2 regions of the Lysinibacillus irui genome follow, and region 2 is predicted to be linked to the other one. Evidence: a T-box and tRNA genes for the amino acid it is inferred to sense, from the RefSeq annotation. Region 2 holds a T-box; the other holds one or more tRNA genes.
What was found. The T-box of region 2 lies ahead of leuS (leucine--tRNA ligase). A T-box ahead of a tRNA ligase gene usually reads a tRNA of that ligase, here a tRNA-Leu.

Region 1 (16,469 bases), 620 kb from region 2:
TGCAATCAGACGTTTTGATCCGAATGTTGGTCGTAGTTTTGAGGCATTTGCGGTGCCAACGATAGTTGGAGAAATTAAGCGATTTTTACGTGATAAAACATGGGATGTTCACGTGCCTAGACGAATAAAAGAACTAGGACCGAGAATCAAATCAACGGTGGAGGCGCTGACAATTGAACTACAGCGCTCTCCTTCTATTAAAGATATTGCAGAACGCTTAGAGGTTGCTGAAGAAGAAGTTTTAGAAGCTATGGAAATGAGCCGTAGTTATCAAGCTCTTTCTATGGATCATTCGATAGAGTCAGATTCAGATGGTAGTACAGTCACGTTATTCGATATTTTGGGTAGAGAAGATGACGGCTACGAAATAACTGATAAACGAATGATCGTTGCTGATGCGCTAGTTGTGTTGAATGAGAGAGAAAAACAGATTATTCAGCTTACATATTTAGAGCAACTTAGTCAAAAAGAAGCTGGAGAACGATTAGGAATTTCTCAAATGCATGTATCAAGAATACAAAGAAAAGCAATAAAGAAATTACAAGAGGCTATTCTAGCGAGTGGCAGTGTTTCGCTCTAATCTATCTATCGGTTTGTTAATATGCAAAAAAATAGTCTACTCAAACAGATATGAGTAGACTATTTTTTTGCATTTTTAGTAAAGTGTAATGGTAAAATGAAAAGAAAAAGGGTAGTGATGATGTGGAACAAAAACAAATGTTACAGCTCATTGCAAAAGATGTAGCGGTCAAACCAGGGCAAGTAGATGCTGTTATAAAATTATTAGAAGAGGGAAACACGGTACCATTTATTGCGCGTTATCGTAAAGAAGTAACAGGATCTCTCGATGAAGTGCAGATTAAAGCTGTAGAGGATCGTTATCACTACATACAGCAACTTGAACAACGGAAAGAGGAGGTTATCCGTTTAATTCAGGAACAGGATAAACTTACGCCCGAATTAGAAAAGGCGATTCTTTCAGCAACAGTCTTACAGCGCGTGGAGGATTTATACAGACCGTATAAGCAAAAACGACGTACAAAGGCAACTGTTGCGAAAGAAAAAGGCTTAGAACCACTGGCAGACCTTCTATTAGCATTTAGTAATGATACATTAGAGCAATTAGCTGTTGATTTTGTAGATAATGAACAAGTTGCCAATACAGAGGAAGCTCTAATGGGAGCTCGAGATATTTTAGCAGAACGTTTTGCTGATGATGCTGCAATTCGTGAGAAAATCCGTGCGTACTCATGGAAAGATGGAGTCCTTGTAACAACTGTGAAAAATGCTGAAATCGATGAAAAAAATGTTTTTGAAATGTATTACGAGTACGAAGAGCCTGTTAGTCGTATCGTTCCACACCGTATTTTAGCCATCAACAGAGGAGAGAAAGAAGAAGTTTTAAAGGTTTCAATCCATGTACCAGTGGATCGAGTATTAATGATTATGTGGAAGGAATGGATACCTGCCACTGGTTCATCTCCTGCTATTGCAGAAGTTAAACTAGCTATAGAAGATTCATACAAGCGTTTAATTCAGCCTTCTATTGAAAGAGAATTACGAAATGAGCTTACAGAAAAAGCGGAGGCTCAAGCTATTCACATCTTCTCTGAAAACTTAAGAAATTTATTACTGCAACCACCAATGAAAGGGAAATATGTATTGGGAGTTGACCCGGCTTACCGCACAGGCTGTAAGCTAGCGGTTGTAGATGAAACTGGGAAAATGCTAGAGGTAACAGCTATTTATCCACATCCCCCTAAGCCCGATGTGGCAAAATCTAAAGCTACGGTGAAAGGTATTTTAGCTAAGTATCCAATAAGTATAATTGCAATCGGTAACGGAACAGCATCCAGAGAAACGGAACAATTTATTGCGGACGTATTAAGTGAAATTACGACCGATGTGGCTTATGTTATTGTCAATGAAGCGGGAGCGTCTGTCTACTCGGCGTCTGATATTGCACGTGCAGAATTTCCTGATTTGCAGGTTGAGCAACGCAGTGCTGTTTCCATTGCACGCCGTTTGCAGGATCCTTTATCAGAGTTGGTGAAAATTGAACCAAAAGCAGTAGGGGTAGGTCAATATCAACACGATGTTTCTCAAAAAAAATTAAATGAATCGCTAACATTTATAGTAGAAACAGCTGTTAACCAAGTGGGGGTTGATGTTAACACAGCTTCCTCATCACTCTTACAATATGTTTCTGGTTTATCGAAAACAGTTGCTGAGAATATCGTTAAGATGCGAGAGGAAAATGGTCAATTTACTACACGAGCACAATTAAAGAAGATTCCAAGGCTTGGTGCTAAAACTTATGAACAAGCTATTGGATTCTTGCGTGTTCCTGAAGCAAAAAATCCATTTGATGCGACGGGAATTCACCCTGAGAGCTACAAACTTGCTGAGCAAATTTTAGCTGAGGCACAAATAGATAAAAAAGAGCTCGGAACATCCAAGGCAGAAGCAGCAATTGCAGCTTTAGATATTGACAAGTTAAGTGAAGTTCTTGGCATAGGCGTTGTGACCATTCAAGATATCGTGGATACTTTAATGAAACCAAGCCGAGACCCACGTGATGCCTTCCCGCAACCATTGCTGAAAACCGATGTGTTGAAAATGGAAGATTTAAAAATAGGGATGGAGCTCCAGGGGACAGTTCGAAATGTAGTAGATTTCGGTGCATTTGTTGATATTGGAGTGAAACAAGACGGACTTGTGCATATTTCTAAACTACAAACTAAGCGCATTAAACATCCATTAGAAGTTGTAGCTTTAGGTGATATTGTCACTGTTTGGGTTGAACAAATAGACGTAAATAAAGGGCGTATTTCTTTAACAATGCTTCCGCCTAAAAATCAAACATTAGAATAAGTAATAAATTTTTACCACACTGTCTATACTACGCAGTGTGGTATTCTTGTTGTTAGAGGTGATCATTATGAACAATGAGGAATTACAACAGCTTGTTCGTCGCTTATCCTTGGAAAGTTTTCAAAAGCCATTTCAACATCAAGCCTACTTTAACGCTAGATTACGTTCAACAGGAGGGCGGTATCTTTTACAATCCCATAATATAGAAATTAATCCTAAAGCCTTTGAGCTATATGGCGTTAAGGAAATTGAAGGTATAGTCCTGCATGAACTATGTCATTATCATTTACATATAGAAGGTAAAGGGTATCAACATCGAGATCAAGACTTTCGGGCATTATTAAAAAAAGTAAATGCACCTCGATTTTGCTCAGTTTTACAACCTCCTAAAGCATCAACTACCAAATATAGTCGTCGTTATACTTATACTTGTGTCAATTGCCAACAATTATATGTTCGAAAAATAAAAATGAATGTTGAAAAGTATTGTTGTAGCAAGTGTTTGGGGAGATTAAAACTATTAGAGTAAAAAAATAAAAAAACAGTTGACGTTTTATTAAGTTGTCCCTATAATAGTAAAAGTCGACAAGATAACGACGACAACATTACATGATTATTCCGAAGTAGCTCAGTTGGTAGTAGCACCTGACTGTTAATCAGGTTGTCGCAGGTTCGAGTCCTGCCTTCGGAGCCATGGCCCCTTGGTCAAGTGGTTAAGACACCGCCCTTTCACGGCGGTAACACGGGTTCGAATCCCGTAGGGGTCATTTTCTTTATATTTTAAATTACAATAATTTGGTCCCGTGGTGTAGCGGTTAACATGCCTGCCTGTCACGCAGGAGATCGCCGGTTCGATCCCGGTCGGGACCGCCACTTATTGGGGTATAGCCAAGCGGTAAGGCAACGGATTTTGATTCCGTCATGCCTAGGTTCGAATCCTAGTACCCCAGCCATTCATTTCTTAATTTGAGCCATTAGCTCAGTTGGTAGAGCATCTGACTTTTAATCAGAGGGTCGAAGGTTCGAGTCCTTCATGGCTCATCTTATTTTAAGAAAAAAGGTTGACTTTTTTGGTTATCGTAGTATAATGAGAAAGTTACTAATCGAATGCGGTCGTGGCGGAACGGCAGACGCGCTAGGTTGAGGGCCTAGTGGGGGCAACCCCGTGGAGGTTCAAGTCCTCTCGGCCGCACCAAGTCATTTAATTTTATATGCGCCCGTAGCTCAATTGGATAGAGCGTCTGACTACGGATCAGAAGGTTGTGGGTTCGACTCCTGCCGGGCGCGCCAATTTTAAACAATAAATACGCGGGTGTAGTTTAATGGTAAAACCTCAGCCTTCCAAGCTGATGTCGTGAGTTCGATTCTCATCACCCGCTCCAAAAAAAGTGTTGACAACCAAATGGTTGTGTGATAACATAAAGAAGTTGTCTGAAAGACGACGTTATGAACCTTGAAAACTGAACAAGCAAAACGTAATCAATAAAGTTTTAAGTAACTAGTTTCGGCTAGTGAACAAAACAAAATTTTGGACATCAAAATTGATGCCAGCAAAACAATTTGAGCTAATCAAATTTCTTTTATGGAGAGTTTGATCCTGGCTCAGGACGAACGCTGGCGGCGTGCCTAATACATGCAAGTCGAGCGAACAGAGAAGGAGCTTGCTCCTTTGACGTTAGCGGCGGACGGGTGAGTAACACGTGGGCAACCTACCTTATAGTTTGGGATAACTCCGGGAAACCGGGGCTAATACCGAATAATCTGTTCCACCTCATGGTGGAACACTGAAAGACGGTTTCGGCTGTCGCTATAAGATGGGCCCGCGGCGCATTAGCTAGTTGGTGAGGTAACGGCTCACCAAGGCGACGATGCGTAGCCGACCTGAGAGGGTGATCGGCCACACTGGGACTGAGACACGGCCCAGACTCCTACGGGAGGCAGCAGTAGGGAATCTTCCACAATGGGCGAAAGCCTGATGGAGCAACGCCGCGTGAGTGAAGAAGGTTTTCGGATCGTAAAACTCTGTTGTAAGGGAAGAACAAGTACAGTAGTAACTGGCTGTACCTTGACGGTACCTTATTAGAAAGCCACGGCTAACTACGTGCCAGCAGCCGCGGTAATACGTAGGTGGCAAGCGTTGTCCGGAATTATTGGGCGTAAAGCGCGCGCAGGCGGTCCTTTAAGTCTGATGTGAAAGCCCACGGCTCAACCGTGGAGGGTCATTGGAAACTGGGGGACTTGAGTGCAGAAGAGGAAAGTGGAATTCCAAGTGTAGCGGTGAAATGCGTAGAGATTTGGAGGAACACCAGTGGCGAAGGCGACTTTCTGGTCTGTAACTGACGCTGAGGCGCGAAAGCGTGGGGAGCAAACAGGATTAGATACCCTGGTAGTCCACGCCGTAAACGATGAGTGCTAAGTGTTAGGGGGTTTCCGCCCCTTAGTGCTGCAGCTAACGCATTAAGCACTCCGCCTGGGGAGTACGGTCGCAAGACTGAAACTCAAAGGAATTGACGGGGGCCCGCACAAGCGGTGGAGCATGTGGTTTAATTCGAAGCAACGCGAAGAACCTTACCAGGTCTTGACATCCCGTTGACCACTGTAGAGATATAGTTTCCCCTTCGGGGGCAACGGTGACAGGTGGTGCATGGTTGTCGTCAGCTCGTGTCGTGAGATGTTGGGTTAAGTCCCGCAACGAGCGCAACCCTTGATCTTAGTTGCCATCATTTAGTTGGGCACTCTAAGGTGACTGCCGGTGACAAACCGGAGGAAGGTGGGGATGACGTCAAATCATCATGCCCCTTATGACCTGGGCTACACACGTGCTACAATGGACGATACAAACGGTTGCCAACTCGCGAGAGGGAGCTAATCCGATAAAGTCGTTCTCAGTTCGGATTGTAGGCTGCAACTCGCCTACATGAAGCCGGAATCGCTAGTAATCGCGGATCAGCATGCCGCGGTGAATACGTTCCCGGGCCTTGTACACACCGCCCGTCACACCACGAGAGTTTGTAACACCCGAAGTCGGTGAGGTAACCTTTTGGAGCCAGCCGCCGAAGGTGGGATAGATGATTGGGGTGAAGTCGTAACAAGGTAGCCGTATCGGAAGGTGCGGCTGGATCACCTCCTTTCTAAGGATTATTTCGGAATACAAACCTAGGGTTTGTAAGATTACGTTTTGCGTTCAGTTTTGAAGGTTCATTCTTCCGAATGAAATACTTCAAAACTTGTTCTTTGAAAACTGGATAAAACGACATTGAAATTGTAACAAACACATTTATTTTTTAAGTTTTTTATAGGCTTAATAACATTAGTAAGGTTTCAAGACACAAGCAGTTCTAGGAAGCAATCGAGTGAATGAAGGAGCGTACTTCAGTACGTGACTGATTGAACGAGTGAAGCTGACAACGAAATGCGATGTGTATTGAAAGCTGTAGGTTAAGTTATTAAGGGCGCACGGCGAATGCCTTGGCACTAGGAGCCGAAGAAGGACGGCACTAACACCGATATGCTTCGGGGAGCTGTAAGTGAGCTTTGATCCGGAGATTTCCGAATGGGGGAACCCACTACGTTTAATCGCGTAGTATCTTGACGTGAATACATAGCGTCTTGAAGGCAGACCCAGGGAACTGAAACATCTAAGTACCTGGAGGAAGAGAAAGAAAAATCGATTCCCTGAGTAGCGGCGAGCGAAACGGGAAGAGCCCAAACCAAGAGGCTTGCCTCTTGGGGTTGTAGGACACTCTATACGGAGTTACAAAAGAGCGAGTTAGATGAAGCGACTTGGAAAGGTCCGCCAGAGCAGGTAAAAGCCCTGTAGTCGAAAGTTCGTTCTCTCCTGAGTGGATCCTGAGTACGGCGGAACACGTGAAATTCCGTCGGAATCCGGGAGGACCATCTCCCAAGGCTAAATACTACCTAGTGACCGATAGTGAACCAGTACCGTGAGGGAAAGGTGAAAAGCACCCCGGGAGGGGAGTGAAAGAGATCCTGAAACCGTGTGCCTACAAGTAGTTAGAGCCCGTTAATGGGTGATAGCGTGCCTTTTGTAGAATGAACCGGCGAGTTACGATTACGTGCAAGGTTAAGCTTTAGAAGGCGGAGCCGCAGCGAAAGCGAGTCTGAATAGGGCGAAATAGTACGTGGTCGTAGACCCGAAACCAGGTGATCTACCCATGTCCAGGGTGAAGGTAAGGTAACACTTACTGGAGGCCCGAACCCACGCACGTTGAAAAGTGCGGGGATGAGGTGTGGGTAGCGGAGAAATTCCAATCGAACTTGGAGATAGCTGGTTCTCTCCGAAATAGCTTTAGGGCTAGCCTCGTGATGAGAATACTGGAGGTAGAGCACTGTTTGGACTAGGGGGCCATCCCGGTTTACCGAATTCAGACAAACTCCGAATGCCAGATATTTATACACGGGAGTCAGACTGCGAGTGATAAGATCCGTAGTCAAAAGGGAAACAGCCCAGACCACCAGCTAAGGTCCCAAAGTAATCGTTAAGTGGAAAAGGATGTGGCGTTGCACAGACAACCAGGATGTTGGCTTAGAAGCAGCCATCATTTAAAGAGTGCGTAATAGCTCACTGGTCGAGTGACGCTGCGCCGAAAATGTATCGGGGCTAAACGATTCACCGAAGCTGTGGATTGACATCTACGATGTCAGTGGTAGGAGAGCGTTCTAAGTGCGTTGAAGTCAGACCGGAAGGACTGGTGGAGCGCTTAGAAGTGAGAATGCCGGTATGAGTAGCGAAAGACGGGTGAGAATCCCGTCCACCGTATGACTAAGGTTTCCTGAGGAAGGCTCGTCCGCTCAGGGTTAGTCGGGACCTAAGCCGAGGCCGACAGGCGTAGGCGATGGACAACAGGTTGATATTCCTGTACCACCTCCTCACCGTTTGAGAAATGGGGGGACGCAGTAGGATAGGGTAAGCGCGCTGTTGGTTATGCGCGTCCAAGCAGTAAGGCGTGTGTGTAGGCAAATCCGCACACTGTAACGTTGAGCTGTGATGGCGAGTCCGTATGGACGAAGTTCCTGATTTCACACTGCCAAGAAAAGCCTCTATCGAGGTGAGAGGTGCCCGTACCGCAAACCGACACAGGTAGTCGAGGAGAGAATCCTAAGGTGTGCGAGAGAACTCTCGTTAAGGAACTCGGCAAAATGACCCCGTAACTTCGGGAGAAGGGGTGCTCTTGAGCGTGCAAGCGCATGAGAGCCGCAGTGAATAGGCCCAGGCGACTGTTTAGCAAAAACACAGGTCTCTGCAAAACCGTAAGGTGACGTATAGGGGCTGACGCCTGCCCGGTGCTGGAAGGTTAAGAGGAGTGGTTAGCGCAAGCGAAGCTGCGAATTGAAGCCCCAGTAAACGGCGGCCGTAACTATAACGGTCCTAAGGTAGCGAAATTCCTTGTCGGGTAAGTTCCGACCCGCACGAAAGGCGTAACGATCTGGGCACTGTCTCAACGAGAGACTCGGTGAAATTATAGTACCTGTGAAGATGCAGGTTACCCGCGACAGGACGGAAAGACCCCGTGGAGCTTTACTGTAGCCTGATATTGAATTTTGGTACAACTTGTACAGGATAGGTAGGAGCCAGAGATCTCGGAGCGCCAGCTTCGAAGGAGGCGTCGGTGGGATACTACCCTGGTTGTATTGAAATTCTAACCCATGCCCCTTAGCGGGGCAGGAGACAGTGTCAGGCGGACAGTTTGACTGGGGCGGTCGCCTCCTAAAAGGTAACGGAGGCGCCCAAAGGTTCCCTCAGAATGGTTGGAAATCATTCGTAGAGTGTAAAGGCACAAGGGAGCTTGACTGCGAGACCTACAAGTCGAGCAGGGTCGAAAGACGGGCTTAGTGATCCGGTGGTTCCGCATGGAAGGGCCATCGCTCAACGGATAAAAGCTACCCCGGGGATAACAGGCTTATCTCCCCCAAGAGTCCACATCGACGGGGAGGTTTGGCACCTCGATGTCGGCTCATCGCATCCTGGGGCTGTAGTCGGTCCCAAGGGTTGGGCTGTTCGCCCATTAAAGCGGTACGCGAGCTGGGTTCAGAACGTCGTGAGACAGTTCGGTCCCTATCCGTCGTGGGCGTAGGAAATTTGAGAGGAGCTGTCCTTAGTACGAGAGGACCGGGATGGACACACCGCTGGTGTACCAGTTGTCTTGCCAAAGGCATCGCTGGGTAGCTATGTGTGGACGGGATAAGTGCTGAAAGCATCTAAGCATGAAGCCCCCCTCAAGATGAGATTTCCCATTACGCAAGTAAGTAAGATCCCTCAAAGACGATGAGGTAGATAGGTTCGAGGTGGAAGTGTGGTGACACATGGAGCTGACGAATACTAATCGATCGAGGACTTAACCAAATTGTTTGAAGCATTCAATGCACCGTTTATCCAGTTTTGAAAGAACAATACTTTCAACAATAAAAATGAGAGCTTCAAGACACAAGTAGAACAAGGAAGCAACCGAGTGATTGAGGGAGCGTACTAATGTACGTGACTGATTGAGCGAGAGCAGCTGACGGAGTAATACGCCGTGTATTGAAGGTCGAACATAGTCTAGTGATGATGGCAAAGAGGTCACACCCGTTCCCATACCGAACACGGAAGTTAAGCTCTTTAGCGCCGATGGTAGTTGGGGGCTTCCCCCTGTGAGAGTAGGACGTCGCTAGGCAAGAAAGCAGTCAGCTGTGAGCTGGCTGCTTTTTTATTTAAAAAATTAAAGAATAATTACATTTGTAATTATTCTTTGATGTTATTGTTTATTTATAAAATAATGAGTTCCTTTGGAGAGTGGGTAAGTACTTCCACACTGTCTTTCTTAATGATAACGTCATCCTCGATACGTACGCCGCCTATATTGGGTATATAAATACCTGGTTCAACTGTTAATACCATATTCTCTTCTAGAATATCTTCACAGACCGTAGTCATAAATATATTTTCATGGATATCTAATCCTATACCATGTCCTGCACCATGTCCATAATTATGTCCATAACCTTTTGCTGTAATATAGTCACGAGTATAGCTATCTGCCTCTCGTCCTGTAATACCTGCTCTCATTTTGGAAAGGGCATGTTGGAGAGAGTCATAAACGATTTGGTATACTTCCTTTAAGTGGTCTGATGGCTCCCCAATTGCAATCGTTCTAGTCATATCCGAACGATAGCCTTGAAAATAAGCGCCAAAATCCATTATCAGCATATCACCTTGCTCAACTACTTTAGAGGACGCTACACCATGCGGTAATGCTGAACGATAACCTGAAGCGATAATCATGTCAAAGGCTGCCCCAGTGGCACCATTTTTTCGCATATGAGATTCTAATGCATGGGCAATATCAAGTTCAGAAATGCCTGGTTCAATGATAGTTAAAATATATTTAAATGCCTCATCCGAAATCCATGCTGCTTTTTTTATTATTTCAATTTCTTCGGGTGTTTTAATCTTTCGTAAATCTTCTACAATAGTAGACAATGGCTTCAATGTGGCTGTCAATTTATTATTCATTAATTGATAACTATGATATGTAACATGATGTTGCTCAAAACCTGCTGTTTTAATTGAATCCTGTTCAAAAATTTCCTGAATGGTTTCATATAAACGGTTGCGATCAATTTCTAGAACCTCAAAAGCTTTACATTGATCCTTTGCCTGTTGTGTATAGCGGAAGTCTACTAATAAGAGAGCGCGAGTGTTTGTTACGATAACTGTTCCTGCACTGCCTGTAAACCCTGTTAAATAACGGCGATTCTGAGCGTTTGTAATAATAATTGCGTCCATATCTTGTCCTTGTAAAGATTGTCGTAATTCGTTTAATTTTGACATATAATTTTCCCCCTTTACGTTAACTATACTGCAAATTTTGCATCATGTTTAGAGTCTACAAAAAATAGATACGTAGATAATTTTTGAATAAAAAATATGAAAATATTTGTTGCATATCTAATTTTTTTATGATATATTTATAAATGTCTTAAAGAGGTCCCGTGGTGTAGCGGTTAACATGCCTGCCTGTCACGCAGGAGATCGCCGGTTCGATCCCGGTCGGGACCGCCATTTATAATTAAATATATAGCCCTTATGATTGTTAAAGTCATAAGGGCTTTATTGTGTTCAATCGGATATTCATTCAGTTATACACCTCCAAAGTGGACTTTTTCAAATATGCTGGAAGCGTCAATGTTAAACTTCATGAGGACCTAGTTCATAGCGTATCAACATTGGGGCTTAAAGCTTTATAGTCGGCGAAGGACTCATGACGAACCTACCGTTATTTTATAAAAAATAACATCTAACGTCCTAAATAGCTCATCAAATTCTCTTAGAAAGATGTCTAATCGCTGTAAAAGCTTTTTATAAGTGTAATAAATAAAACTTATTGCATATATTTAATATTATCTAAAGATAGTAAAAATTACCGATAAATGATGGCGTTTCTATAAGGTAAAATTAGATATGTTTCTAAAATAAAAATTAGGGGTAAACATTAGAAGTAATCGGATTGGCTACGGAGGTGTTAATATGAGCAAAGACTATTCTTTTAAACGTCTTTATTTACCTTTGCTTATTGGTTCCATGATATTGATGGTAGGCTGTGGAGATCCTATTATAGAGATAGAAGAATCAAATGCGTATCACTGGCAAAAAAATATGAATGAAGCAGAATTTGAGAAATTAAAAAATGATATGTCATATATTGAAGTAGTAGAAACAGTAGGCGGCGCAGGTAAAAAGATCAAAAATAATGAATATCGGTGGAATGATGAAATCCTGATGACACAGGCTTATTTATTGAAATTTAAGAATGATAAACTAATTGATAAAGAGATTATTGCTGTTAAAGGCCATTCCAATAGATAGATAGTTGACACGTCTTCACAATAGAAGGCGTGTTTTTTTTATTCAATGGTTACCCTTCTTACAAGCACAATATCAAAGCCAAGACACATTGCTTCTTTAGTTAGAACCATTTCAGCAAGATATAATTCATATTGGATGCTTTGAACATTTCCGCTAGTTTAGGTAAACTAGAGGTAATGTAGTGATGAGAGGAAAAAGAGTATGTATGAAATAATCATGAATTCAGTTGATGATACAGAACGCTTTGCCGTGAAGCTAGCAAATTTACTAGAAGCGCAAGACACCATAACATTAGAGGGGGATCTAGGCGCTGGTAAGACAACATTTACAAAAGCTTTAGCGAAGGGACTTGGAGTCAAAAGAACAGTCAACAGCCCAACTTTTACGATTGTTAAGCAGTATGAGGGAAGGTTACCCTTTAATCATTTAGATGTCTATCGGTTAGCAGAAAGTGATGAGGATCTTGGTTGGGATGAATTGTTTTATGGAGATGCGGTATCAGTGATCGAATGGGCACATTTAATTGAACAAGATTTGCCACAGGATCGCTTGGCGATAGAGATTTACCGAATCGGAGAAAATGAACGACGCTTTGTGTTATTACCTCGTGGGGAACGCTATGAGGCACTATGTGAGGAGCTAATGAAATGATTTGGTTAGGAATAGAAACAGCGAATACACCGCTTTCTGTTGCAGTTGTGAAGGATGGCAAAGTGGTGGCCGAAATGATACAAAATATAAAATTAACCCATTCAGCAGGTGCGATGCCAGCTATTGAGGAGATACTAGCTCGAGTAGGTATTAAACCAAACGAATTGGATGCAATTGCCGTATCTGAAGGGCCAGGTTCTTATACAGGTGTCCGTATAGGAGTGACGCTAGCCAAAACCCTTGCATGGACATTGCAGAAGCCTTTAGTGGGGATATCTAGTTTAAAGGCATTAGCTGCAAATGCCGCCTTATATAATGGGTTGGTTTGCCCAATTTTTGACGCAAGAAGAGGCAATGTCTATACGGCCGTTTATCAAGGCCAAGCATTAGAGGCTATTGTCGAGGATTATCATACACATATCACTGATTTATTAGAGCGTTTGAAGGCATTAGAGGCACCTATTTTGTTTGTGGGAACAGATGTAGATATTTTTTGGGACAATATTGTAGAAGTTCTTGGTGATACAGCAGTACGTGCACCATTTAGTCTTGACTTGCCACGAGCGGCGGAAGTAATTCGTGTTGCGACTAAAATGGAACTTCCAAGTGTTGAAGCTACCCATCACTTTGTCCCACAATATAAACGTATTGCGGAAGCAGAGGCAAATTGGCTGAAAGAACAGAAGGAGAAGGAACATGAGTAGTACTGTAACTTATCGTAAAATGGTCTCTGATGATGTACCTGCAGTCTATGAAATTGAAGTGGCTTCTTTTCCTGTGCCATGGACACTAGATTCATTTTACTATGAGGTACATGAAAATCAGTATGCACACTATGTATTAGCCATCGATGCAGATGACACTATTATTGGTTTTTGTGGCATGTGGATGGTTATAGATGCAGCCCAAATTACAAATGTAGCTGTTATAGAAGCAGCACGTGGCCGAGGGATAGGCGAGGGGCTAATGCGTGAGGCGATGCAAATAGCTCGTTTACACGGAATGGAAGTTATGACTTTAGAGGTACGTGTGACAAATAGCATTGCGCAAAACCTTTATCGCAAGCTACAGTTCCAAGATGGTGGCATACGTAAAGGCTATTATACTGATAACGGGGAGGATGCCCTTGTCATGTGGGTGAATTTATAATGAAAAATGGATTGATATTAGCAATAGAATCGAGCTGTGATGAAACAGCAGCAGCAATCATTCGAAATGGACATGAAATCGTATCGAATGTGGTTGCTTCTCAAATAGAAAGTCATAAGCGATTTGGTGGCGTTGTACCTGAAATTGCCTCACGTCATCATGTCGAACAAATTACAATGGTGATAGAAGAGGCATTAGCACAAGCTAAGTTAAAGCCAGAAGATTTAGATGCGGTTGCTGTTACAGAGGGTCCTGGTCTAGTAGGGGCCTTGTTGATTGGCATTAATGCGGCTAAGGCTTTTGCTTTTGCAAACAACTTGCCGATTGTTGGTGTACATCATATTGCGGGTCATATTTATGCAAATGCACTCGTTCAGCCAATGGAATTTCCCTTATTAGCACTTGTCGTATCAGGTGGTCATACAGAGCTTGTCTATATGAAGGAACATGGTTCTTTCGAGGTCATTGGTGAAACGCGAGATGATGCAGCTGGAGAAGCCTATGATAAAGTGGCACGTGTATTAAATTTACCTTACCCAGGTGGCCCACGTATTGATCAGCTTGCTCATGAGGGCGAAGAGGCTGTTCCATTTCCAAGGGTATGGCTAGAAGAGGATTCTTACGATTTTAGTTTTAGTGGCTTAAAATCAGCCGTCATTAATTATAAACATAATATGGATCAAAGAGGTGAAGACATTTCACCCGCAGCTGTTGCAAAAGGCTTCCAGGAAAGTGTTGTAGAAGTATTAACTGCTAAAACGTTGCGAGCTGCTCGACAATATCGAGTGAAACAGGTCATTGCAGCAGGCGGTGTAGCCGCGAATAAAGGCTTGCGTGCTTCATTAGAGGCTGTATTTTCAAAGGAAGGTATTCCGTTTTTTGTACCACCACTTAAATTGTGTACGGATAATGCGGCGATGATTGGTGCTGCAGCTATGCCAATGTTGGAAGCGGGCGTTAGAGGAAATTTAACGATGAATGGACGTCCAGGAATGGAATTAAAATCCTGGGTGTAGAGATGAAAGAGGTATCTATTTTTTAGATATCTCTTTTTGATTGTCGAAAATATGTAGATAATATAAGAATGATGCTAAGAGAATAGGTACTATTTAAGTTTAATTGACAAATTTTTCAGAAAATTATCCACAGGTAAAGTACTGAACTAAATAGCGAACACGCGTACTTATGCACAAAATGTTGATAACTTGTGCATAACTTGTGATTATTCAATATATAGTAGCTCTTTTTACGTGAATATATGTGGATAAAATAAATTTTGGTTGTGGACAATGTGGAAAACTCTGTTGATATGTTGGTATTACTAGATTTTTAGTGTGTATAAAACTGTGGGCATTTTTTGTCGAAAAATAGCACTTGACCAATATATATGAAAAATAAAGAGGAGTAAAGAAAAAAGCCATATGTGAAGGCATATGGCTTAAATCAAATTACATATTAATATTTTCTAATTCCTCATTCAACTCAAGCCATTCTAATTCCAATAGCTCATGCTGTTCTTTAGCAGTGGCTAATTCATTTTGTAGCTGTGAAATTTTTTCATGGTCAGTGAAAATAGCAGGGTTGCAAAGGGCTTCCTCTAGATTTTCAACAATAGCTGTTGTTTCTTGCATTTTACCTTCTAAATCTTCGATAGAACGTTTAATTTGACGTTCACGTTTTTTTGCTTCTTTATCAATTTTAGAGGTGGAAGTTTTATCAGGAAGGTCTTGCTGTACTTGTGGTTGAGAAGCTGCCTTCATTTGAGCTAGCTCCAATAGTTCCTGTTTTTTCTCCACATAATAATCATAGTCACCTAAATATTCAAATGACCCAGTTCCAGATAATTCAACAACTTTTGTCGCAATCCGATTAATGAAGTAGCGGTCATGTGAGACAAATAGAAGCGTGCCAGGATAATCGATTAACGCATTTTCCAGCACTTCTTTACTATCTAAGTCTAGGTGGTTTGTAGGCTCATCCAAGATTAAAAAATTTGCCTTTTGCAACATTAATTTAGCGAGAGCAAGTCGTGCTTTTTCTCCACCAGATAAAGAGGATACGACTTTGTCTACATCTTCTCCACTAAAAAGGAAACGCCCCAATACGGTGCGAACATCTTTTTCATTCATGAGCGGCCATTCATCCCATAGCTCTTTCAAGACACTTTTATTGCTTGAGAGCTTGGCTTGCTCTTGATCATAATAACCAATTTGTACATTTGTACCATAGCGAATATCGCCTGAAATAGGTGGTAAGTCTTTCACAATTGTTTTTAATAATGTCGATTTACCAACCCCGTTAGGACCTACAAGCGCTATCCGGTCTTCGCGAAAAGTTCGGAGGTTGATGCCATTAGAAATAGGAAGATTATAGCCGATTGTTAAATCATCAACTGATAAAACATCATTACCACTTTGTCTTTCAATAGTAAAACCGAAACTAGCAGATTTTTCATCACCGTCTGGTGAATCCATCCACTCAGTTCGTTCAAGCATTTTACGTCGACTCTGTGCCATTTTTGTTGTGGAGGCACGAGCAATATTCTTTTGAATAAAATCCTCTAGCTTGGCCTTTTCGTCTTGCTGACGTTCATAGAGCTTAACATCTCGTTCGTAGTTTTTAGCTTTTTCATCTAAATAAGCACTATAATTACCTGTGTATTTAGTGACACGATGGCGGGATACTTCATAGACAATAGAAACAACTTGGTCTAAGAAATAGCGGTCATGGGAAACAATTAAAATAGCGCCTTCATAGCTCTTTAAGTAGGATTCCAACCATGATAATGTTTCGATATCTAAATGGTTTGTAGGCTCATCGAGAATTAACAGATCAGGTTTACTAAGCAAGAGCTTAGCAAGTGCTAAACGTGTGCGCTGTCCGCCGGATAGTGAGCTAATTGGTTTATCATAGTCTTCTGGATAGAACT
Region 2 (16,469 bases):
TCCTGTTGCAGGCTGGGAAAGTGCTAAACATATTATTCTTCCTGCAGTCACTCTTGGTGCTGGTGGTGCAGCTATCGTTGCGCGTATGACTCGTTCTAGTATGTTAGACGTCGTGAATCAAGACTATATTCGAACGGCAAAAGCAAAAGGCTTAAAGGGTTACGTCATTATCCTAAAGCATGCCTTACGTAATGCTTTAATCCCAGTAATTACAGTAGTAGGTTTACAATTTGGTAGTTTACTTGGTGGAACTGTATTAGTAGAATCTGTTTTCGCTGTCAATGGATTAGGACGCATGATTGTTGATGCTATTCGTACACGTGACATACCTGTCGTTCAAGGTGGCGTTCTTGTTGCCTCATTAATATTTGTTTTTATTAATCTTTTCGTGGATATTTTATACAGATTCTTCAATAAACGAATGGATTTAAACTAGGGAGGGAAAAACAGATGAAACAAGAAACAGTGTTGGAAGTGAAAAATTTACAAACGTATTTTTATTCAAGTGAAGGGGTTGCCAAAGCTGTTGATGGCGTATCCTTTACACTGCAAAAAGGAGAAACACTCGGTATTGTTGGTGAATCTGGTTGTGGAAAATCCATGACTTCCCTGTCATTACTACGTTTAGTACCCTCACCACCTGGAAAAATCATCAATGGTGAGATTCTATTAAATAATACGGACATCTTAAAATTATCAGATGAAGAGTTACGCAAAATTCGAGGCAATAAAATATCAATGATTTTCCAAGAGCCTATGACGAGCTTAAACCCTGTTTTATCAGTAGGTGAGCAAATAGCTGAATCGATTCGATTGCACCAAGGTTTATCTCGAAAAGAAGCATGGCAAAAGGCTGTCGATATGATTCGTCTAGTAGGAATTCCTGCACCTGAAAAAAGAGCGAAGCAGGAGCCTTATCAATTAAGTGGTGGCATGCGACAACGTATTATGATTGCGATGGCCTTAGCCTGTACACCAGATGTGTTAATTGCAGACGAACCAACAACGGCACTAGATGTAACGATTCAAGCTCAAATTATTGATATTATTCAAAACCTACAAAAACAATTAGGAATGAGTATTATCTTCATTACGCATGACCTCGGAGTTGTAGCAGAAGTTTGTGATAAAATAGCGGTTATGTATGCGGGACAGGTTGTAGAAGAAGGCACAACTGAAAGCCTTTTTGAAAAACCATTACACCCTTATACGAATGGACTTATTCAATCCTTACCGAAGCTATATGAAGATCAAGAAGAACTTTCTACTATTCATGGAACTGTTCCAAGTCCATACAATTACCCAATTGGCTGTCGTTATGCAGAACGCTGCCCATTTGCTACAGATTTATGTCGTGACAAACAACCTGAACTTCTTACAGTCGAGCAAGGTAAAAAAGTTAGATGCTGGATGTACAGCAATGAATGGCAAGGAGAAACACTTATGAAGGAGATGACAGTATGACAACGGCACATCAAACACAACCACTATTACAAGTAAATGATTTAAAACAGCATTTTTTCTTAAAAAAAGAAAAGCTCTTCGGCCCACAACAGGTTGTTAAAGCTGTTGATGGTGTTTCCTTCGATATTATGCCTGGTGAAACACTCAGCATTGTAGGAGAATCTGGCTGTGGAAAATCAACGACTGGCCGTTCTATTTTAAGATTGGATGAGCCTACTTCAGGGGAAGTATTGTTATTCGGTAAAAACTTAGTGAATATGAGTAAAAAAGAGCTACGAGCTGCACGGAAAGACATACAAATTATTTTCCAGGATCCATATGCTTCTCTTAACCCACGAAGAACGATTCGAAAAATGTTAACGGAAGCTATGTCTATTCAAAAAATAGTACCACCTGAAAAGCAGGAAGCACGTATGTTGGAATTAATGTCCCTTGTAGGGTTACGTCCAGAATATTTAGAGCGTTATCCACATGAATTTTCAGGTGGTCAACGCCAGCGTATTGGTATCGCGAGAGCCCTTGCTGTTAATCCTAAAATTATTATTTGTGATGAATCTGTTTCTGCCTTAGATGTTTCCATTCAAGCACAAATATTAAATTTACTGAAGCAGCTACAAAGAGATTTAGATTTAACATTTCTATTTATCTCACATGATTTAAGTGTTGTTCGCCATATTTCAGACCGTATTATGGTTATGTATCTTGGGAAGGTCGTGGAAATTGCTGATAAGCAGTCACTGTTCTCACAACCACATCATCCTTATACAAAAGCACTGTTTTCATCTATTCCAGTGATTGATAAGCAACATCGCAAGGAGCGTATTATTTTAAAAGGAGACCTACCGTCACCTCTTAACCCACCTACTGGCTGTAGCTTTCACACACGTTGTCCATTCGCAACAGATAAATGCAAAGCAGAAGTTCCAGCATTACGAGAAATCACGGCAACACATAAGGTAGCTTGCCATTTTGCAGAAAATTTAGTTTAATGTACTTTACACAAATAAAATAATTGGAGAGGTCATTATGTTACAACTAGAAACCTTCAACATATATATTCTCCTATGTGTAATTGCTCCAATTATTGGAGCTTTTCTGCTTACTTTTATATTTATTTTCGAAAAACAAATCGATAGCCTTGAGGAGGAAAAAAGAAATTTAGAGCTTGAGCAGGATTTACAAAGAGCGAATATTCTCCAGTTAAATCAGCAAATACAGCCGCATTTCTTTTTTAACGCATTAAATTCATTACTAAGCCTAGCCCGCATCAATCGAAAGGAGGATTTGGTTGCGGGCATTGAGGCCTTAGCAACGTTTTTTAAATTTAAATACAATAATCATGAGGTTTTAATTGCATTAAAAAACGAGGTACAATTTGTCGATAGTTATTTAAATATCCAACAGTTACGCTTTGGACATCGTTTGACGATTCATAAGCATGTGGATGATGAGGCCCTAACTGTCCCGATACCTCCATTTATTCTGCAGACCATTATTGAAAATGCATATAAACATAGCTTTGAAAAACATATAGGACCTGCGGAATTATCTATTACGATAAAAAAAATGGATAACATATTATTAATAGAAATTAAAAATACACAACCACTTGAAAAGATAGAACATACTACTGTGCTAGTAGAGGACGAATTGCAGCAAGGTTACGGTCTTGAAAATATTAGAAAACGACTTGAGCTTATTTATGGACTCGAAAATATTTTATTCTCGATCAAAAATAATGAACAGTTTTATACTGTGACAATCCATGTTCCCGCTTAGGCTTTCTATCAATTTGAATGTGAAAGGAGAATGACACCTTGAATATATTAATCGCAGATGATGAGCCGCTAGAATTAGAGCAAATGATTTATTTATTAAAACCTCATTTTCCTAATTGGACATTCCATACTGCTCAGGATGCCTCACAAGCTCTGCAATTAGCTAAAAAGCACCGTATGACCATCGCCTTTTTAGATATTCAAATGCCTGGGAAAGATGGAATCACTTTAAGTAAGGAACTAAAGGAGCTTTATGAAGTTGATATCATTATGGTAACTGCTTATCAGACCTTTGAATATGCCCAACAAGCATTGCGTATCGGGGTAAAGGATTATCTTACAAAACCAGTTATTGCTAGCGAATTAAATGCTATCGTGGAGAAATATAAAGTGTGGAGCTCTAACCATGATGCAATCCAAAGCGCACTTTCCTATATTCATGAAAACTATTATGAAAAACTGAGTTTAAATATAATTGCAGAAAAGATTCATTTGAACCCTAGCTATTTAAGCCGTAAATTTTTGGAGGAGCAGTCCGTCGGAATTAATGAGTATATAAACAATTATCGACTAGAAATGGCTGTGAAGAAAATAAATGATAATCTGGATGCAAGTATGTCTACAATTGCAGAGAGCTGTGGTTTTAATAGCCAACACTATTTTAGTGTCGCCTTTAAGAAAAAATATAACCAATCACCACGACAATATAAATCATCTAAAATAAGTAAAGGTAATTGATTGTATGCTAAAGAAAATTCCATTGCTCGTACCATTTGCAAGTTTAAGCACTGCGGCAGGTGTTATCATTCTTTTAGCTAGATGGATTCATGGGAACTTATTATTGTCCTCACCCTCAGCCCTTATTTCTTTTGGCTTTATGGCAGGTATTTGTTATACATTAGCAACGGCTATTTCGTTTATTGTACTCGGCTCATTGTTAAATAAGAGTGATTACACGCAACATCAACATACACAAAGTTTTTTACTTTTTACGATACAGCAGAAATTAAGTGGCATGAATTTAAAAGTGATACGGCTATTTTATCTTCTGACAGGCATTGAACTATGGCTAATTCAATTAATAAGCATCAGTGTATTATCTGAAATTATGTTAAATATCCCTGTGCCTATTACACTTTTTTTATTTTTAATTATCATGTTACTTCTTGATCGGATCATGTCTGTGAAAAGTATACTATGGCTCGAAATTTTATTTATTATTGCTCTTTTTTCTTTACTTATTTTTATTCCCATTTATTACTTCGTACAAAATGGCGCAAGTACTGTATATGAAGGAATTCGCTTATACCACCCGTATTTATTTTATTTTAAAAATAGTGAGATCCTACTCTTTTTTGTTATAATTCAACTAGCTGTTTTAGGACAAGTTCTCTTTGATAAATCGACTTGGTATTTAATTGCATTTATTAAGCCAAAAAAAGTGCGTCGTAGTCTACTTTCATCAGGTGTGATCTTAGCGTTATTAACACTGTCATTCACAGCCATCTTAATGATTGCTTTATATGGTGGCTCCTTTGGCCAGTTTCAAGTTCTGATTTTCACATTTTTATATGAAGTACAACCAGGCTTTCTAACTTTTGCCTTCCTTGTTATTGTTCTATTAGCTGTTGTAACAACCTTACTAGTAGACATGCGGGCAACGAAACGATTTTTTGTGAAGAAAAGACCTTACTACTTTTATTTGATTTGTCTAATGGTTATTATATTAATTTTTTTCTTATCTATTGATTTAACTATTTTAGGTGTTATCTATTCTTTCGCCTTCTTACACATTTCAATGCTACCGTTTATGTTAATTCTGTTATTTACTAATCGTAGCATTCATCAACATAGCTGGCTGGTTCTACTGCTTTCCATGATTATCGGATTAGGTGTAGGTCTAAACTTTAACATGCTATATGGATTAGCTGCTAGCTTTATGATTTCGTGTATCTATCAATTAATGCTACAAACTGAAACTAAAGAAAAGAAGCCTGAACACTAGATTTTTTCGGGTTCAGGCTTTTGTCTTCAATTAGCTGATATAAAAAATAAATAGGCTAAGTAATAGGAGACTGACAATAGCTAAACTGATAGAAAGATAATGTCTTTTTTCCTCTCGACCGTAGCAGTAGTCTATAAAAATGGAACTAAAAAGAATAACAGTTAAGTATCCTCCAATGATGACGGTATATAAAATCCACCCTTTTACCATAAATAAAATGAGCATGACGATATTCAAAGCTTTAAGAGTCCATACAGCACGTCGATGGCCCTTAGAAACATACCCCTTTGGAATGTTGAACCTTTTCCTCATTATTTTTTCGACAAGCATATGAATAGCTAGTAGAAGGACTAGAAAAACAACATAACCTTTCATTCCAAATTTAGCTTGATCTTTGAGAGTGAGGTTTTCATAAGCCTTTGTCAGTTCTCTATTATTAACTTTATAAAATGATTTATGGTCATGATCTTCTATTAGAATACTTTCCTCACCTATGAACATCTTCAACTTAATGATCTGGTCATTTTCAAACTGTGCCCAAACATCCTGTATGGTACGAAATAAAAATTGGTTCTCTTCATATTTCTGTGTTACTGTGGCCTGCTGTAATAGCTGCTGTAATAATTCCTTTTCGGGAATTTGTTTATATACTTTTTGGCCAATCGTCCACCCAGGTCTTCCCGCTAGAAAGGTCTCCTCATCTGAATTTGAAATCATCGTATATTTTTTTACTGTTTCTTGCTGTGCCAGGGTAACAATTGAAGCTTGACGAGTTTGCTCCATCTGTCCTAATGGCCCCATCTCTACTAACAAAAGTAGTATGAGTATCGCACCTATAAAAATCAGTGGATATGACCAGCGTTTTGTTACCTTTTTTTCTTGCTGTACTCGCTGTAGAATATCCTGCTGTAATGATTGCGTAAATCGTGGTGCTTCGCCAAGTTCTTGATCCAACTTCTCTTTAAAAGTTGTCATCTACTAACACCTCCCACTCACTTTTCTCTAATCTTTCCTGTAACATTTTTCTTGCTCGGTGCAATCTAGTTTTAATGGTATTTTCTGTACATGCAAGAATATCTGCCATTTCCCTGATCTTTAATTCCTGATAATAATAAAGGATAGCTACCTCTCGATAAGTAATTGGTAACTCAAATAAAGCACACTTTAATGTTGATCGCTCATCCTTAACTACTAATTCCTTTTCCGGAGTACGTTTACTTGCACCCATATGTATTTTTTCCATCAATAGATGTCGTTTATTTTTCCAACTTCGTAGATAATCATGACTTTTATGTACGGTAATTTTGACTAAACACGTCTTTAGGGAGGATCTTTGTTCAAAACGATTCTGCTGACGATAATACGCGAAAAATACATCCTGAACAATTTCTTCAGCAATCGACCAGTCCTTTACATATAGATAAGCCACTCGTAAGCAATATTCACCGTGCTCTTCCATAATGGCTGCTAAATGCTCACTCACCCAAACACCTCCTATACACATTCACCCTATAGTCGTAATCCATTGCTTATTGGTTTCACAAAAAAGAAAATAACCGCTACGTTTATACGATGGACATAATTTTTCAAAAACTCCACACAATAAAAAAGCATTGTAACAAGCATTTTTCATCGTTGATTTTAATGATTTTATTTGGAATATGTCGGTTATACACTGTATTTATCGTATTCGTATGCCAAGAAGCATACTTTTTTTCTTTTTTCTATTGAATAACTAGCAAAAAAACTGTTATAGTGAGATTGTTTGTCTGACGTCTGACTAATTAGATCTTAAGCTGTTCTTTTGAAATTGGAACATCATGGCAAAAAATATTATATATAAATATGGAGGAAATGATGAGGTACTTAATATCCTTGTGTGGATTGTTACTTGTTTTTGCATTAGCTTTTTTAATGAGTAAAAACAAAAAAGAAATAAAATATAAATATATAGTTATTATGTTAATCATCCAATTTTTATTGGCAGCTTTACTACTCAATACAACAGTTGGTTATGTTCTAATCAAAGGAATCACAAAAGTATTTGATCATTTATTATCATATGCCAATGCAGGTATATCATTTGTTTTTGGTGGTTTAGCAAATGAAGGAGAATCACCATTCTTTTTAACAGTATTATTACCGATTATCTTTATTTCAGTCTTGATCGGGATTTTACAACACTTTAGAATACTTCCCTTATTTATGAAATGGATAGGATTATTTTTAAGCAAAGTCAGTGGTATGGGAAAATTAGAGTCCTATAATGCCGTTGCTTCTGCTATGGTAGGACAATCCGAAGTATTCATAACGGTCAAAAAACAATTAGATAAGATTGCCCCTCATCGTATGTATACTTTATGTGCATCAGCTATGTCTACCGTTTCGATGTCAGTTGTTGGAGCCTACATGACAATGATTGAGCCTAAATATGTTGTAACGGCCATAGTCCTGAATCTATTTGGGGGCTTTATCATTGTTTCCATCATTAATCCTTATACTGTAGATGAAAAGGAAGATATCTTAACGATTGAAGATGAGCATAAGCAAGCCTTCTTCCAAATGATTGGAGAATATATTATGGATGGCTTTAAAGTAGCCATCATTGTTGGTGCCATGCTTATTGGTTTCGTAGCTTTAATGGATTTAATCAATTCACTATTTGATATGATTATCGGCATCTCTTTCCAAGAAATATTAGGCTATATCTTTGCACCAATCGCCTTCTTAATGGGGATCCCATGGAAAGATGCTGTTTCTGCTGGCGGCATTATGGCAACTAAATTAGTAACGAATGAATTCGTTGCCATGATCAATCTTGGTGACGTCTCAGCGTCCATGAGTGAACGTACACTGGGCATTATTTCTGTATTCCTTGTATCCTTTGCCAACTTTTCATCCATTGGTATTATTTCCGGGGCAGTGAAAGGGTTGAACGAAAGACAAGGTAATGTTGTTGCACGATTTGGCTTAAAGTTGTTGTACGGCGCTACACTTGTAAGTATCCTAACAGCTATTATTGTTGGATTGATTATTTAAACTGAATATGGGACTATTTTTGAACTGCACTCGACTCGGTTAGTTGGGTGCAGTTTTTCTGTATTGTATCTTCGTAATCGCTATGGGTTGCACATCAAAACAACGACATTTGCAAGATGTAGACAAGAAAGGATGAAAAGAAAGTTAGGTGCTAAGAATGACTGAATATGACCGCTTTTTCCAATTAAAAGGCGTTCATGCCCAACACTTATCAAATTAAAAAAGAACACTCATTTGTTTTAACTCTTAAACAGATGAGTGTTCTTTCAGTTTTTCATCGTTCTGAATAATAGACTGATTCAAATGATTCTACTCTTGAATGGGATCTATCCATTCCTTCACTTCAAAAAATTTAACGATGTTATTTAATGAAAAAGCCCAAAATACAATAGCACTAAAAAACTAAGTAGAGTGAAACTAAATAGAATTATTAGAGGTAATTTCTCTTTACGTTCTTTGATTCGATTCATTCTAAGAAATAGTACAATACAAAGGGCAAGTGAAATACCAAAAAGAATAATAGGAACTATAGATAACAAAACTATTCTCCTTTTCTAATAATTAACATTGAGAACCTATCCAGAAAGGATCTGGATTTACTGTACCTGTCCATTTAAAAAATACAAAAGTGTTAAAAGAATTCCGTTTAATCGTTATAAATGAGAAGGATGGACCGAACCTGAAGGTTTTTTTAGTATTTCGTTATACTATTTTAAAAAGGACAAAACATATTAGTCATATAAAATATGTTTTGTCCTTTGATTTTTTTTTTTATTTAGGTATTGATAACTATGTTTTAGTAATGCACATTTTAATTTATGTCTCTTTATTTAACGACAATATTGACAAGTTTGCCTGGAATAACGATGACTTTTACTAAGCTCTTTCCTGCCATATATTCTTGTACTTTTTCATCAGCCAATGCCACTTTTTCGATGTCCTCTTTTGAAGCATCTTTTGCTACGACGATTTTAGCACGTACTTTACCTGCAACTTGTACAGCAATTTCTACTTCATCATCCACAAGCTTAGCTTCATCATACGTTGGCCATTGCGCAAAAGAAATTGTTCCTTCATGACCTAATAGCTGCCATAATTCTTCAGCAATATGTGGAGCGATTGGTGCTAGCATTTTAACAAAACCTTCCGCATAGGCTGTTGGGATCACATCAACTTTATAGCAATCGTTGATAAATACCATCATTTGTGAAATAGCTGTATTAAAGCGGATGCCTTCATAATCCTCTGTCACTTTTTTCACTGTTTGGTGATAAGCTTTTTCAAGTGTTTGATCGTTAGATACTTGAATTTTAGCAGAGATTGTTCCATCCTCTTCATTGACAAATAGACGCCAGATACGGTCTAAGAAGCGTCGTGCGCCGTCTAAGCCATTTGTAGACCATGCAACAGAAGCCTCAAGTGGTCCCATAAACATTTCATATAAACGTAATGTATCTGCCCCATGCGAATCGATGATTTCATCTGGGTTTACAACATTCCCTTTAGATTTAGACATTTTTTCATTACCTTCACCAAGAATCATACCTTGGTTAAATAATTTTTGGAACGGCTCTTTCGTATGAACAACACCTAAATCATATAACACTTTATGCCAGAAGCGAGCGTATAGTAAATGTAGTACAGCATGCTCAGCCCCACCAATATAAATATCAACTGGTAACCAGCGTTTTAGTAATTCTGGATCAGCAATCGCTTCTGTATTTGTAGGATCGATATAGCGTAAGAAGTACCAGCTAGAGCCTGCCCACTGTGGCATTGTATTTGTTTCACGACGGCCTTTTTTGCCTGTCTCTGGATCTACAACATTCACCCATTCTGCAATATTTGCCAATGGTGATTCACCAGTACCCGATGGACGGATATTATCTGTTTTCGGAAGCATTAATGGTAGTTCCTCTTCTGGAACAGGTGTGATCGTGCCATCTTCCCAATGAATCATTGGAATCGGTTCACCCCAGTAACGTTGACGAGAGAATAACCAGTCACGTAGACGATAAGAGATTTTCTTCTCCCCTACGCCTTTTTGCTCTAACCATTCGATTGCTTTCGCGATGCCATCTACTTTGTTTAAACCATTTAGGAAGTCCGAGTTAATATGTGGACCATCACCAGTAAATGCTTCTTTGCTGATGTCTCCGCCTTCAAGGACAGGAACAATGTCTAAGCCGAACGCTGTTGCAAATTCATAGTCTCGTTCATCATGGGCTGGAACCGCCATAATAGCACCTGTACCGTAAGACACTAGTACATAATCAGCAATCCAAATCGGAACTTTTTTACCGTTAATCGGATTCACTGCATAGGCTCCTGTAAATACACCTGTTTTCTCTTTCGCTAAATCTGTACGCTCAAGGTCAGATTTCATTTTGACCTTTTCTAAATAATCCTCGACAGCTTGGCGTTGTTCAGCAGTAGTAATCTGTTCTACTAATTTATGTTCAGGTGCAAGCACACAGTATGTAGCACCAAATAATGTATCAGGACGTGTTGTAAATACCGTGAAGTTTTGATCTGTACCATCAATATCAAATGTTACTTCTGCCCCTTCTGAACGACCAATCCAGTTACGTTGCATATCTTTAATAGACTCTGGCCAATCTACTTCCTCTAAGTCATCAATTAAACGGTCTGCATATGCCGTAATTTTTAGCATCCATTGTTTCATTGGTCGACGTTCTACTGGATGCCCTCCACGTTCTGATTTCCCATCAATTACCTCTTCATTCGCCAATACAGTACCAAGTGCTGGACACCAGTTCACAGCCACTTCATCGACATAAGCTAAACCTTTTTTATAAAGTTGGATAAAAATCCATTGTGTCCATTTATAATAGTTAGGGTCCGTTGTGTTAATTTCGCGATCCCAATCATAGCTAAAGCCTAGCTCTTGGATTTGACGCTTGAATGTCGCAATATTTTTTGCGGTAAACTCAGCTGGATCATTACCAGTATCAAGTGCATATTGCTCAGCTGGTAAACCAAATGCATCCCAGCCCATTGGGTGTAATACATTGTAGCCTTGCATACGTTTAAAGCGTGATAGGATATCTGTAGCTGTATATCCTTCTGGATGGCCTACATGAAGTCCAGCACCAGATGGATATGGGAACATATCTAGGGCATAAAATTTAGGCTTCGCTGTTTCATTTTCAGTTTTAAATGTTTTATTATCAGCCCAATATTGCTGCCACTTTTTTTCAATTTGTTGATGATTAAAACTCATTCTTTTTCCTCCTTCGATGGATCATGTTGCTCTTCATCAGAATTGACAAAATATTTAAAAAATAAAAAAACTCGCCCCATTCTTAAAGAAGGGACGAGAGAATTTGTACTCCCGCGGTACCACCCAGATTAGTGATTACACTCGGCTCAAGCTTCCTTAACGCGGAAGAAACGACACACGATATTTCACGCGGGCAGACTCAGAAGGCGAGTTCAACTTGCTTTCTTACTAGCTTTCACCAACCGCTAGCTCTCTAAAAAGAACCACAAATCTACTATTCCTCATCACAGTCTTTACATGATATTGCATTTATTCTAATGGAAAGTATTGAAAAGCACAAGCCTTTGTTTACAGGTTACCCATTACTGAACAATTAATTCCTTTTTTTCCTTAGTTTTAGATAAATCCTTACATTCATGAAAAGCAAAATGCTGACATCCAATGCATTGATTTACATCCAAATAGCTAATAGCTTTTGTAATTGCTTCTCCTGTGTGCTGATAAAAATGTTGCGCGCCTATTTTATCGTAGATTCCATTGTGTTGCAGGGCTACCTTTAAATCACCTTGCACACCAGTTAACAAAATAGTACCACCTTGCGCTATAAAGTTATCCATGATATTGCTAAAATATGCTTCACCAGTTGAATCCATAAAGGGCACTTTCCCCATTCGTAAAATCAAAACTTTTGATTTCTGATGTAACGCGCTTTCAATCGTTTGTTCAAACATTTGTGCTGCACCAAAAAACAGTGGACCTTCAATTGTATACATGCTAATTTGCGGACAATCATGCTGCTTGTGAACGACATGTGCCTGCACCTTCTCACCTTTGAGGGAATGATCGGGTAATACTTTTGTGACAACAAGCTTTTCACTCATCTGTTTCGCAAATAAAAGCACAGCCAAGACTAGCCCTACTTCGACTGCTAATGTAAGACTAGTAAAGACAGTTAATAAAAAGGTAATCAATAATACAAGTGAATCTCCAGATTTTAACTTCACAATATGCGAAAAATGGTGTCGTTCACTCATATTCCAAGCTACTACCATTAACACAGGAGCCATACTTGCTAACGGTATGTGTGACGCATATGGAGCTAATAACAATAATGTGACTAAGACAAACACACCATGGATGATACCTGACATAGGAGAAACTGCGCCTGTTTTAATATTGGTCGCTGTACGTGCAATCGCACCCGTGGCAGGTATACCTCCAAACAATGGCGTCACGATATTGGCAATCCCTTGCCCAATAAGTTCCCGGTTGCTGTTATGCTTACTATTTGTCATCCCGTCTGCAACGACAGCAGATAGCAGAGATTCTATGCCTCCTAGCATTGCAATGACAAACGCTGGACCAATAAGCTGTTGTAAGCGTTCCAACGTAATAGGAGGAAAAGCAAAATGAGGTAATGAATTAGGAATTTGACCATAGGCTGTTGCAATAGTGGCAACTTGTCCTGAAAAGAAGAACGTTGCCACAAGAGTTGAAACAACAATTCCAACTAATGCACCAGGAACTTTTGGAAAAAGTTTTGGTGTGATGATAATCGTTAGTAAACAAAGGATTGCCGTAAAGATACTATAAACATTCGTCGTACCTAGCTGCTTAACGATTTCTTGTATATTGTCCATAAAATATTCATGTCTTTCCATATTGGTTAGCCCTAAAAAATTGGCAATTTGACCTGTAAAAATAAGAACAGCTATACCTGCAGTAAAACCAACTGTTACAGGGCGAGGAATAAACTTAATTAAAGACCCCAGCTTAAAAATACCCATTAAGCAAAGCAGAACCCCTGCCATTAAACCGGCAAGTAATAAATCTTCATAGCCATAAGTAAGGACAATTCCTAATAATACCGGCACAAACGCTCCGGTGGGCCCACCAATTTGATATTTAGATCCACCAAAAAGCGAAATAAGGATACCAGCAATACAAGCGGTATAAATACCATACTCAGGTTTCACACCAGATGCAATGGCAAAGGACATGGCGAGTGGAATGGCGACAATCCCAACAATAATTCCAGACATTACATCCTTCTTTACATGATGAACTGAATACCCTTCAAAGCGTCCTGTAAACAGTGACTTCATAGATAAATCTTCCCTTCAAAATAATAAGCAAAGCATAATTTTTAAACATCATTGATTTACTTATTGTCTTCGTCACCTTCATTGCTCGTCATTTCTTCTAATCTTGAAATGGTATTAACTAAATGGTTATTAAAAATATCCTTTGCCACTCCGAGTAATTCACCAATCATTGGATCACTTAAAGAATAGTAAACTTTTTTACCTTCTTTCACCCCATAAACAATATTTTTAGCACGTAAAACACTTAATTGCTGTGAAACTGCCGAGCCCTCTTTTTCTAAACAATCTTGAATCTCGTTGACACTTTTCTGACCATCTACAAGGAGTTCAAGTATTCTAATACGTAACGGATGTGCTAATGCTTTAAAAAAATCCGCCTTAAACTGTTGTAAGCCCTCTTCCATAAAAAAACCTCCATATCACTACATATTCAAATATTTGAATATATATAATTGTAAGCCTGTTGACAATATTTTTCAATATCTCCTATAAAAAAGAGCAAAACCTAGTGTTATACACACTCGATTTTGCTCTCTTTTTATTTTGTTAGATTATTAATCTACAACTATATTGTTCTTTTTTAAAGGATAATCGTAAGTTAAACATGGGATAATAGCCAACAGCACAATGACCACTAAGGTTAACACTAGAGGGATCATCCCAAACTGATCCACCATTATCCCGCCGAATAATGGCCCAATCATCCGTCCCCCAGTCGCAGCACTATTAATTATGCCCTGATAAAACCCTTGTCGTCCTTTTGGTGCAAGTTGATTCGCAATGGTTGGCAATGCGGGGGTATAAAACATTTCGCCAAATGTTAAAACAAGCATCGCTGCACCGAACATTTTAAAATCACTTGCAAAGGCAATAATTCCAAAAGAAATGGCAATAAGCGTTACACCAAACACTAACTGACGTTTTAAATGATGCTCCCACCGTTTTACAAGAGGCGCAATAAGAGGTTGCCCCAAAACAATAAGTAGACCATTTATTGTCCAAAGTAAGCTGTATTGTTTTAACCCCAAGCCTAAATCTTGGGTATAAGACGAAATCGTTGCACTCCATTGAGAATATGCTAGCCAACATAAAACGGAGGACGCACTAATAATTAACAAAGCATAGAATGGTGCCTTGTTAACAATTCGTTTACTTTCACTAACGACACTCTTCGGTGCAATACTCCCTACCTCTAAACGCTTAAATGTAAATAGCGCAATGAAAAAGAATAAAATATACATCCCTAAATTTACTTTAAAAACATAGTCAAATTGATAATCTGCCACTATACCTGCAAGTGCAGGTCCTACAGCAACTCCAACATTCTGTGCCAAATAGATGGCATTAAAGGCTTTTCGTCCGCCCTCTGGCCATGCAGCACCAGCTAATGCAAACATACTTGGAAAAACGATGCCCCCACTAAAGCCGAGTATTGTTAAAAACCACACATAATGTGGCCAACCGTGCCAAATCGTTAAACCAATTAGTGAAGCAATCGTTAACAGAATGCCAAACATTATAGCCTTATAGCCACCAATTCTATCAAATAAGTAACCTCCTAGTAGGTTACCAAGTACCCCAGCAGCAGAATTGAGCATTAAGACAAAGCCAGCCATCGCAAGCGTTTTTCCTAAATAATCATGCATATAAATGGCATTTAAAGGCCATAAAAAAGAGTTGCCTGTTGTGTTAACAAGCATTCCAATTATTAAAAACCAAACACGTTTTGGCATATGATGACCTCCATTATTTCGCTTCTCTAAATAGCTAGTTTATGCTGAAACACTTAAAAGTACAAGGAAAATAATTTTACCCTTTTTACAAGTCTTCCACAATATTTTACTTAGGAATGATATTCCATCTTCTCTTTTTCGTTACAATTTAAAACTTCTATGTATGATTAAGCCCTTCTCCCATGACGGAACGAAAAGCACATGATAAAATAAAGAGTTAGAGGAGTGAAATAAATGACAGAAATGAATTTTCCTTTTCCTTCTGAGGGGAAAAGATACTATACATGGAATCGCTATTTACGTGATCAATTTGGTCATAAAGTGTTTAAAGTAGCGTTAGACGCAGGCTTTGATTGCCCCAATCGTGACGGCACAGTAGCCTTTGGTGGCTGTACATTTTGCAGTGCTGCTGGCTCTGGCGATTTTGCAGGCAATAAGGTCGATCCAATCGATGTCCAATTTGCCGAAATTCGAGATAAAATGCATCAAAAATGGAAAGACGGCAAATACATGGCCTACTTCCAAGCCTATACTAATACACATGCCCCATTGCCAGTTTTAAAGGAAAAGTTTGAAGCTGCTTTAGCGCAAGAAGGTGTAGTTGGTTTGTCCATTGCTACACGTCCGGACTGTTTACCAGATGATGTCGTAGAATACTTAGCTGAATTAAATGAGCGTACGTATTTATGGATTGAGCTTGGCCTTCAAACTGTTCATGAAAAAACTGCCAATCTTATTAACCGCGCCCATGATTATGCAACCTATGTAGAAGGTGTTGAAAAATTGCGCAAACATGGGATACGTGTTTGCTCACATATTATTAACGGCCTGCCTTTAGAGGACTATGACATGATGATGGAAACCGCACGAGAAGTGGCAAAGCTAGATGTCCAAGGTATTAAAATCCACTTACTTCACCTATTAAAAGGAACACCTATGGTAAAGCAATACGAAAAAGGGATGCTAGAATTTTTAGATCAGGATGTTTACACAAAGCTAGTAGCTGATCAATTAGAAATTTTACCACCTGACATGGTTATTCATCGCATTACAGGCGATGGACCGATTGATTTAATGATTGGGCCAATGTGGAGTGTCAAT

Region 1: it has a tRNA-Leu gene. The T-box ahead of leuS (leucine--tRNA ligase) is inferred to sense a tRNA for this amino acid. The anticodon was not compared.

What each region holds. Positions count from the first base shown of each region.
Region 1 is NZ_CP113527.1:3,961,973-3,978,441, reverse strand. It holds gene sigB (RNA polymerase sigma factor SigB) at 1-580, shown strand, start outside; gene OU989_RS20000 (Tex family protein) at 703-2,874, shown strand; gene OU989_RS19995 (SprT family protein) at 2,942-3,403, shown strand; tRNA gene OU989_RS19990 (tRNA-Asn) at 3,492-3,568, shown strand; tRNA gene OU989_RS19985 (tRNA-Glu) at 3,570-3,641, shown strand; tRNA gene OU989_RS19980 (tRNA-Asp) at 3,672-3,747, shown strand; tRNA gene OU989_RS19975 (tRNA-Gln) at 3,753-3,827, shown strand; tRNA gene OU989_RS19970 (tRNA-Lys) at 3,843-3,915, shown strand; tRNA gene OU989_RS19965 (tRNA-Leu) at 3,984-4,069, shown strand; tRNA gene OU989_RS19960 (tRNA-Arg) at 4,088-4,164, shown strand; tRNA gene OU989_RS19955 (tRNA-Gly) at 4,183-4,256, shown strand; rRNA gene OU989_RS19950 (16S ribosomal RNA) at 4,454-6,005, shown strand; rRNA gene OU989_RS19945 (23S ribosomal RNA) at 6,311-9,238, shown strand; rRNA gene rrf (5S ribosomal RNA) at 9,433-9,548, shown strand; gene OU989_RS19935 (M24 family metallopeptidase) at 9,641-10,705, opposite strand; tRNA gene OU989_RS19930 (tRNA-Asp) at 10,861-10,936, shown strand; gene OU989_RS19925 (hypothetical protein) at 11,402-11,740, shown strand; gene tsaE (tRNA (adenosine(37)-N6)-threonylcarbamoyltransferase complex ATPase subunit type 1 TsaE) at 11,942-12,391, shown strand; gene tsaB (tRNA (adenosine(37)-N6)-threonylcarbamoyltransferase complex dimerization subunit type 1 TsaB) at 12,388-13,095, shown strand; gene rimI (ribosomal protein S18-alanine N-acetyltransferase) at 13,088-13,540, shown strand; gene tsaD (tRNA (adenosine(37)-N6)-threonylcarbamoyltransferase complex transferase subunit TsaD) at 13,540-14,556, shown strand; gene OU989_RS19900 (ABC transporter ATP-binding protein) at 14,989-16,469, opposite strand, start outside.
Region 2 is NZ_CP113527.1:3,345,145-3,361,613, forward strand. It holds gene nikB (nickel ABC transporter permease) at 1-436, shown strand, start outside; gene OU989_RS16780 (ABC transporter ATP-binding protein) at 451-1,464, shown strand; gene OU989_RS16785 (ABC transporter ATP-binding protein) at 1,461-2,453, shown strand; gene OU989_RS16790 (sensor histidine kinase) at 2,491-3,243, shown strand; gene OU989_RS16795 (response regulator transcription factor) at 3,282-3,980, shown strand; gene OU989_RS16800 (permease) at 3,985-5,247, shown strand; gene OU989_RS16805 (DUF4181 domain-containing protein) at 5,278-6,222, opposite strand; gene OU989_RS16810 (sigma-70 family RNA polymerase sigma factor) at 6,209-6,730, opposite strand; gene OU989_RS16815 (NupC/NupG family nucleoside CNT transporter) at 7,105-8,286, shown strand; gene leuS (leucine--tRNA ligase) at 9,113-11,530, opposite strand; T-box leader at 11,617-11,827, opposite strand; gene OU989_RS16825 (SulP family inorganic anion transporter) at 11,893-13,635, opposite strand; gene OU989_RS16830 (ArsR/SmtB family transcription factor) at 13,692-14,039, opposite strand; gene OU989_RS16835 (MDR family MFS transporter) at 14,190-15,368, opposite strand; gene OU989_RS16840 (tRNA modification radical SAM protein MnmL/YtqA) at 15,603-16,469, shown strand, end outside.